Regions from separate parts of the Caulobacter sp. AVps18 genome, predicted to be linked through region 2. Evidence: predicted binding sites of a transcription regulator. Region 2 holds the regulator's gene; the other holds the start of a gene.
The links. Region 2 encodes LexA, which represses DNA repair genes until DNA is damaged. Its sites were predicted from a motif close to ATGTTCNCNANNTGTTCT; they were not measured.
Positions count from the first base shown of each region.

Region 1: ACW179_RS03310 (YifB family Mg chelatase-like AAA ATPase) is a predicted target of LexA. The motif match lies at 1,970-1,987, and genes of this name have one in related genera.

Region 1 is NZ_CM178737.1:716,089-720,501, reverse strand. It holds gene ACW179_RS03325 (PaaI family thioesterase) at 1-363, opposite strand, end outside; gene ACW179_RS03320 (DUF1330 domain-containing protein) at 548-838, shown strand; gene gshB (glutathione synthase) at 968-1,918, shown strand; gene ACW179_RS03310 (YifB family Mg chelatase-like AAA ATPase) at 2,049-3,599, shown strand; gene ACW179_RS03305 (response regulator) at 3,634-4,413, shown strand, end outside.
Region 2 is NZ_CM178737.1:3,289,845-3,294,257, forward strand. It holds gene ACW179_RS14995 (leucyl aminopeptidase) at 1-843, shown strand, start outside; gene ACW179_RS15000 (DNA polymerase III subunit chi) at 852-1,313, shown strand; gene ACW179_RS15005 (peptidase inhibitor I78) at 1,310-1,648, shown strand; gene lexA (transcriptional repressor LexA) at 1,733-2,437, opposite strand; gene lepB (signal peptidase I) at 2,827-3,654, opposite strand; gene ACW179_RS15020 (lysophospholipid acyltransferase family protein) at 3,717-4,286, opposite strand; gene trpC (indole-3-glycerol phosphate synthase TrpC) at 4,396-4,413, opposite strand, start outside.

The sequences.
Region 1 (4,413 bases), 2.0 Mb from region 2:
CGTCATTTCCGCGTCCCAGACCTGGGTCGTTCGCCCACCGTGCAGCAACTTCGCCCGGCAAAGCACCGCGCCGTCCCGGGTGGTGCCGACGAAGTTGCATTTCACCTCTACCGTAGTGAAGCCGCTGGCCCCTTCTGGCCACACCGTGGAAACACCATAGGCGCAAAGGATGTCCGCGACCGACAGTAGCGCGCCTGCGAGAAGATACCCTGTATGGGCGATCAGCTCGGTCCGCACAGGCATCCGGCCTTCGACCAGGCCATCCTCTACGTTGGTGATCTCCAGGCCGAGCCAGCCTGGCAGCTTGCCGTCGTTCGCCTTGTTGAGCTTTTCCACGTTGGTGTGGTTGGACGTCGTAGCCATGATAGTCCCTCACTGCTGCCACCCTAGGTGAGCGTAGCCGCGAGGCTGGCGCAACTGTCACAGCCGGAGGTCTGCAGCGCCGCGAACGCTGTGGCCCATGTCCGCCATGGTTGCGGCGGGTTTCCGACGACAGACACGTCGACGGTGCTATCGTCCCCACTCGCGGCAAAGCTCGGAAGAAACGATGAAAGCCTATCTGGTACTCGACTTTGCCATTCGCGACCTGCCCGGCTTCCTGCCCTACGCCGCCCAGATTCCTGCCTTCATCGACAAGCATGGCGGCAGGTATATCGTTCAGGGCAGCGAGCCGACCGTCATGGAAGGCGGCTGGGCACCGGAGCGGATGGTCATCCTCGAATTTCCCTCTCGCCAGCACGCCAAGGCGTTTCTGGCGGATCCCGACGCTCAGGCCCTCTTCGACCTTCGCCACAAGACGACCGAAAGCAAACTGGTGCTGGTCGACGGGTGCGACTGACGTCCGCCTGGAGTCCTCGCCCGCTCACGCGCCCAACTCCCCCCTCGCATTCCCCCCCTCGCCGCCTTAACTAGGCAGTCGCGGCGCGGGACGCCTTACGTCGCCGCGCCAAGCTGACCCGGAGTCGTCATGTCGCTGAGAGTTGCCGTCCAGATGGATCCCGTCCAGGGGATCAATATCGACACCGACACCACCTTCCAGATGATGATGGAAGCCCAGACCCGGGGTCACAGGCTGTGGGTCTATACGCCCGACAAGCTGTCGATGGAGGACGGCCGGGTATTTGCCCGCGCCCAGTCGCTGGTGCTGACCGCCGACAAGGGCGCCCATGCGACCCTGGGCGAGACCGTGCTGCTGGACATGAAGGACGATGTCGATGTGGTGCTGATGCGCCAGGATCCGCCGTTCGACATGGCCTATATCACCGCCACCCACTTCCTCGAGAAGGTCCATCCCCACACCCTGGTGGTCAATAATCCGGCCGAGGTGCGCAATGCGCCCGAGAAACTGTTCGTCACCGATTTTCCCGGCGTGCAGCCGCCGACCCTGATCACCTCGGACTATGAGGCGATCTATGACTTCCGCGCCCGGCACGGCGATATCGTGCTCAAGCCCCTCTACGGCGGCGGCGGGTCGGGCGTGGCGCGGCTGCTGGCGGACGATCCCAATCTCGACGCCCTTTTGGAACTGCACGCCATGATCGGCCGCGAGCAGGTCATCGCCCAGAAGTTCGTGCCGGCGGTCAGCAAGGGCGACAAGCGGGTGCTGCTGGTCGACGGCGAGCCGGTGGGCGCGATCAACCGCGTGCCGGCGGCCGGTCAGGTGCGTTCCAATCTCCGTGTCGGGGGGCGGGCCGAGGCGGTCGAATTGACGGCGCGGGATCTGGAGCTTTGCGCGATCATCGCGCCTGAGTTGAAGCGGCGCGGCCTGCTGTTCGTGGGCATCGACGTGATCGGCGAGTACCTGACTGAGATCAACGTCACATCGCCGACGGGCGCGCAACAACTCAAGCGTTTCAGCGGGATAGATGCATCGGCCGTGCTTTGGGACCGTATCGAGGCGATCCGCGCCCGGGGCTAGCGGTGGATGAAGTGGGGCGGCTAGGCGACTGAACGCACGGGATTTCCTGAAACGTTCGTTTTTTGTTCTTGCTCCGCCCCGCGCGCCATGGTTGTCTTGTGGATAAGTCAAACCGATCCATGAGGCGGACATGGCCGCGAAGGTCGTCACCGTGGCGTTCGAGGGCGTCGAAGCGCGTCGCGTCGATGTCGAGGTGCAGCTGACCACGGGCCAGCAGCATTTCGTCATTGTCGGCCTGGCCGACAAGGGCGTGGCCGAGAGCCGCGAGCGGGTGCGGGGGGCCTTTGCCGGGCTGGGTCTGTCTTTGCCGGGCAAGCGCATCGTCGCCAATCTGGCTCCGGCCGACATGCCCAAGGAAGGCGCCCACTTTGATCTGCCCATCGCCCTGGCGGTGATGGTAGCCATCGGGGTGATCCCGCTGGATGCGCTCGATGGCTGGGCGGCCATGGGCGAGCTGTCCCTGGACGGCCGCATCGTGCCCGCCGCCGGGGCCCTGCCGGCGGCCATGGCGGCCGGGGCCATGGGGCTGGGCCTGATCTGTCCCGAGGCCAGCGGGCCAGAAGCGGCCTGGGCCGGCGGCACGCGCATCCTGGCACCGCGCTCGCTGGTGGCGCTGATCAACCACTTCCGGGGTAGCCAGGTGCTGGGCGCGCCTTCGCCCGGTCCGGTGATCGAGGGAGAGCGTTCCAGGGACCTGCGCGACGTCAAGGGGCAGGAGCACGCCAAGCGGGCGCTGGAGATCGCGGCGGCCGGCGGGCACAATCTGCTGTTCTGCGGCCCGCCGGGCTCGGGCAAGTCGATGCTGGCCCAGCGCCTGCCGGGCCTGTTGCCGCCCCTGACCTCAGCCGAACTTCTAGAGACCTCGATGGTGCATTCCGTGGCGGGACTGATCGCGCGCGGTGCCCTGACCCGCGCGCGGCCGTTCCGGTCGCCTCATCACAGCGCCAGCATGGCGGCCCTGACCGGCGGCGGGCACAAGGCCAAGCCGGGCGAGGTGTCGCTGGCTCATAACGGCGTGCTGTTCTTGGACGAACTGCCGGAGTTCGGGGTTCAGGCGCTGGATAGCCTGCGGGCTCCGCTGGAAACCGGCGAGGTAATGGTGGCCCGAGCCAATGCCCATGTGCGTTATCCGGCCAAGGTTCAGCTGGTGGCGGCGATGAACCCCTGTCGCTGTGGCCATGGCGGGGCCGGTCGCGGGGCCTGTGGCAAGGCGCCCCGCTGTCAGCGTGATTATCAGGGCCGGGTGTCCGGACCTCTGATCGACCGTATCGATTTGTCTGTGGACATGCCCGCCGTCACAGCCGCCGACCTGGCCCTGCCGCCGCCGGTCGAGGGCACGGCCGAGGTCGCGGCGCGTGTGGCCCGCGCCCGGGCGCGCCAGATCGAGCGAGCGGAGGGGATGGGCAGCGCCGACACCCTGAATGGCCGAGCCGAGGGCGCGTTTTTGGAAAAGATCGCCGATCTCGACGAGGCCGGGCGCAGCCTGCTGGCCCGCGCCGCCGAGGCGGGCAAGATCAGCGCAAGAGGCTGGACGCGGGTGTTGCGTCTGTCGCGCACCATTGCCGATCTTGAGGGTGCCGACGGCGTGCGCCGCGTGCATGTGGCCGAGGCCCTGGCCCATCGCCGCACGGCGACGCCGGGCGAAGAGCAAGCAGCGGTGTTTGGCCAACCGGCGTTTTGACCGGGTGTTAAGCCGTAGGGGCTAGGATGCTCGCATGACAAATTCGCGCCCAACGGGTGTCACGCCCGAGCAACTGGCCACGCTGAGCCATGAGTTTCGCACCCCGCTGAACGGCGTGCTGGGCATGGCCCGCCTGCTGGAAGGCACGCGCCTGACCGGCGAGCAGCGCGCCTATGTCAACGCCCTGCGCGAAAGCGGCGACCACCTGCTGGCCCTGGTCAATGACGTGCTGGACTTCGCGCGCCTCGGCGCCACCGCCATCGAACTGAGCCCCACGCCGGTGGATGTGGGCGACCTGCTGCGCCAGGTGTCCGAACTGATGAGCCCGCGCGCCCATGAAAAGGGCATCGAGATCGCGTGGGCCGTCGCCCAGGACGTGCCGGTGATCCTGGCCGACGAGGGCCGTCTGCGGCAGATCCTGCTGAACTATGCCGGCAACGCCGTGAAGTTCACCGATGTGGGCGGCGTCTTGCTGTCGGCCAGCGTGATTGAGGCCGGCCGCGTGCGCTTCACCGTCACCGATACCGGGCCGGGGGTCGCGCCCGAGGCCCGCGCCAAGATCTTCCAGGCCTTCGTCCAGACCGACGCCTCGCACCGCACCCAGTTGGGCGGAGCGGGCCTGGGCCTTGCCATCGTGGCCCGCTTGGCTCGCGCCATGAACGGCGAAGCCGGGGTCGAGGGCGCCGTGGGGCAGGGCGCTGATTTCTGGTTCGAAGCCCCGTTTGAGGCCGTATTCCTTCCCACGCAGGACCGTTCCCTGGCCGGTCGCGCCGTCGCCGTGGCCTCGCCCAACGCCATTGTCCGCGCCGCCACC
Region 2 (4,413 bases):
GCCCAGATGGCGGCCCTGGGCATGGGCAGCCTGCTGGGCGTGGGCCAGGGCAGCGTGCGCGAAAGCCAGCTGGTCATCATGAAGTGGAACGGCGCGGCCGACAAAACCGCCCCGCCCATCGCCTTCGTCGGCAAGGGCGTCACCTTCGACACCGGCGGCATCAGCATCAAGCCGGCCGACGGCATGGAAGACATGAAGTGGGACATGGGCGGCGCGGCCGCTGTGACCGGCCTCATGCACGCCCTGGCCGGCCGCAAGGCCAAAGTCAATGCCATCGGCGTGCTGGGCCTGGTCGAGAACATGCCCGACGGCAACGCCCAGCGCCCCGGTGACGTCGTGACCTCCATGTCGGGCCAGACCATCGAGGTCATCAATACCGACGCCGAGGGCCGCCTCGTCCTGGCCGACGCGCTCTGGTACACGCAAGAGCGTTTCAAGCCGCAGTTCATGATCGACCTGGCCACCCTGACCGGCGCGATCATCATTTCGCTGGGTCATGACTACGCCGGTTTGTTCAGCAATAACGACGGCTTGTCAGAAAAACTTCTCGCGGCTGGCAATGCAGAGCGCGAGAAGCTGTGGCGCATGCCCCTACCGGCGGCTTACGAAAAGCAGATCGAAAGCCCCATCGCCGACATGAAGAACATCGGCGGGCGCCCGGCCGGTTCGATCACGGCGGGACTGTTCCTGCAGAAGTTCGTCAACGGCGTGCCCTGGGCGCACCTCGACATCGCCTCCGTCGCCTGGCGCAAGCCTTCGACAGACCCGACCGTTCCCGACGGTGCGGTGGGCTTCGGCGTACGGCTGCTGAACCGACTGGTCGCCGACGCCTATGAGAGCTGATCGCGCCCATGGCTGAAAGCCCTTGCGAGGTCTGGTTCTACCATCTGGAGCGGAGCAGCGCCGATCAGGTGCTGCCCGAACTGCTGGAGAAGACCCTTGGCCGGGGCTGGAAGGCCCTGGTGCGGGGCGTCGATGCCCGCCGGCTGGAGGCGCTGGACGCGCATCTTTGGACCTTTCGCGACGACGCGTTCCTGCCGCACGGTCTGGCCGGCGAACCGATGGCCGAGCGCCAGCCGGTCCTGCTGACCACGGCCCTGGACAATGCCAATGCCGGCGACGCCATTTTCCTGATCGACGGGGCAGAGCCCGGCGACCTGGCGGGCTATGCGCGCTGCATCCTGCTGTTTGATGGCCGTGACGAGGCCGCCCTGGGAACCGCACGGGGGCGCTGGACGATCTTCAAGAAGGCCGGTCATCCGGTGTCGTACTGGCGCCAGGGTTCTGAACGCGGTTGGGAGAAGCAGGCATGAAGCGATCGATCCTGGCGGGCCTTGGCGTCGCCGTGCTGCTGGGCGCTGCCTCGTGCTCCAGCACGCCGCCTCCGGCTCCCTTGCCGCCGCCCGAGACGCCCGTTGCCCCGCCGCCGGTCGCCATTGCGCCGCCCCAGCCCAAGGACCAGTGCGGGATGAATGAGGCCAATGCCTATGTCGGCAAGATCCGCACCGACCTGCCGGCCCCCGTTGATCCCACCCGCTGGCGTGTGGCCTGCACCACCTGCCCGGTGACCATGGATTTCCGGCCCGACCGCCTGAACATCCTGTTCGATGCCGACACGGGCATCGTCAAAGAGGTCAAGTGCGGGTAGGGCGCTTCCAATCGTCCTGACCCGGAACGCAAAACGCCCCCGACCTTGGCCGGGGGCGTTCTGTTGTCAGACTGTCAGCCAGGATTAGTGATAGCGGCGGATCAGACCCACCAGCTTGCCCTGAACCTCAACCTGGTCCGGACCGAAGATGCGGGTCTCGTACTTGGGATTGGCGGCTTCGAGGGCGATGGAGCCGCCCCTCTTGCGCAAGCGCTTGAGGGTGGCCTCCTCGCCGACCAGGGCAACGACGATCTCGCCGGAATTGGCGGTGTCGCCCTTCCTGATGATCACATAGTCGCCGTCAAGGATGCCGGCCTCGATCATCGAGTCGCCCTGAACCTCGAGAACATAGTGCTCGCCGCCGCCCAGCATGGATTCGGGTACCGGCAGGCGATCGCGCTCGTGCTGGATGGCGTCGATGGGCGTACCGGCGGCGATCTTGCCCAGGATCGGCAGGTCGCGGCTGTCATTGGCCGGTGCAGCCGAGGGCGCAGCGGCCGGCGGCGCGCCGCCACCTTCGAAGACCTGCGGCTTGAACGTGCCTCGCCCCTTGGGCGGCGCCGCGGTCGTGGCCTGTTGCGGCAGCTTCACCACCTCCAGCGCCCGGGCCCGGTGGGCCAGGCGTCGGATGAAGCCGCGTTCTTCCAGCGCTGTGATCAGGCGGTGAATGCCCGACTTGGACGCCAGGTCCAGGGCTTCCTTCATCTCGTCGAAGGAGGGCGAAACGCCGCTCTCCTTGATGCGTTCGTGAATGAACATCAGCAGTTCGTGCTGCTTGCGCGTGAGCATGTCGGCCTCGACCAAGACGCGGAACAAACCGCAAACCGTTGGAATGTTCTCTAGGCGTTCTTCCTTAATGTCAAGTTGACGCAACAGACCGCCGCGACGCGGTCCCGGAACGCCCCTGCCTGCGCGTATAGGCGGGGCGCGCCACGGGACACTTGCAGAAGCAGTGCGGCGAATTTAGCTGTTAAATCAGAAGATAGTGCCCGGAACATCATCCGGCTGTCGGGTGCGCAAATCACCTTTGCACAAACATCCTGTCAGGCGTGGTCCTGGCGTTTCTAGCGAGGATCAACGGGGCTGCAGAGCCATGCAATCACGCAGCCGCCCGGGCTCGCACCCAGGCGTCACGACCCGGAAGCGGCGAATCGGCGCGCTTTCCGACTCGATTCGCTTCAGGCCCGGGGAGCCCCGGTGCCCGCCGAAAGGCTCTTGAAGGTGCGGCTCCAGCGCGGGCCCTGGCCGCTTTGCCAGGAAAACAGCACACGCTCGGCCCGGCCCACCAGGTTCTCGGCCGGGACGAAGCCCATCCCGGTCTCGGGCGGCAGATATTGATCCAGGGCGGTATCCCAGGCGCAGCGGGCGTCGCCGGGCCGGATCGAACCCGGATCGAAGCGGCTGTCGACCGAGTTGTCGCGATTGTCGCCCATCATGAAATAGCAGCCTGCCGGCACCTGATAGACGCCGGTATTGGCCGCCGCCGTGCGCGGGCCTTGCGAGTGGGTCAGATAGGTTCGGCCATTGGGCAGGGTCTCGGCGGCCTCCTCGACCACAACGGGGTAGCCGTGATCCGACTTGACCCGCACCGCCATCGGCGTCTGCCCGACGGGCGCGCCATTGATCGTCAGAACACCGCCGCGAACCTGGATGCGGTCGCCCGGCAGACCGACCAGCCGCTTGATGATGTCGGTTCGGCCATCGCCCGGTCGCTTGAAGACAACGATGTCGCCGCGTGCAGGCTCTCGCCCTGCCAGGCGTCCATGGCCCAGCGGCGGGCTGAAGGGCAGGGAATGGCGGCTCCAGCCATAGGCGTATTTCGACACCAGGATCCTGTCGCCAATCTCCAGGGTCGGCTCCATCGAGCCTGACGGGATCATGAAGGGCTGGGCCAGCACCGTGCGCGGCACCAGCAGGATCGCCGCCGTGAGCGCGAAGAAACGCGCCCAATCCAGGACTTCGGCCAGCAGGGTCGGTTTGCGGGCAGTGTTTGTGTCGTCGCTCATCGGATCCCCCTGGCGTTCAAGCCTGCAGTAGAACCGGCGCAGCTTGGCCAAATCGTGGCGCTTTACGTCTTCAGGCTGGTCGCCAGTTCCGGATGTTTGGGGCTGCAACTGCTGTAGATTGCCGCCAGCAGCGCCATGTCCTTGTCATAGTCGCCTGACGGCATGATCGCTTCGCCCAGGCTCACAACCTTTCGCCGATAGTCCATCATCCCGCAGACCATCGGGACCTGCGCCTTCAAGGCGATGTTGTAGAAGCCTGTTTTCCACTGCCGCGCCTTGCCGCGCGTCCCTTCGGGCGCGATGGTCAGCATGAATTCGTCGCGTCGCGCGAACTCATCCGCCATGGCCGATACGGTGTCGCGCGATTGCGAACGGTCGATAGGCACGCCGCCCAGGTCGCGCATCACCCCGGCAAATGGCCAGCGGAATAGCGAGGCCTTGCCCATGAAACTGAGATTGAGGTCCAGGGCGTCGGTTGCGCCGATGAAATAGACAAAGTCCCAGTTGCTGGTGTGGGGCGCCGCGATGATCACACACTTGCGTGACGCAGGGGCCTGGCCCTCCACCGTCCAGCCCTGAAGCCGGAAGAAGGTGGCCAAGGCCCATTTCACCAGTCGAGCGATAGGGCTCATCGGCTTGTCCTCTCCCTGGGCGCGTCTCTGTACGCGCGCGGCGTCGGGACGTCTTGAGTCGACAGGTTGGCTGGACCGAAGGCTCAGCGCCAGCCCTTATGGAACCGGCTCAGCCGATCAGCGCGCG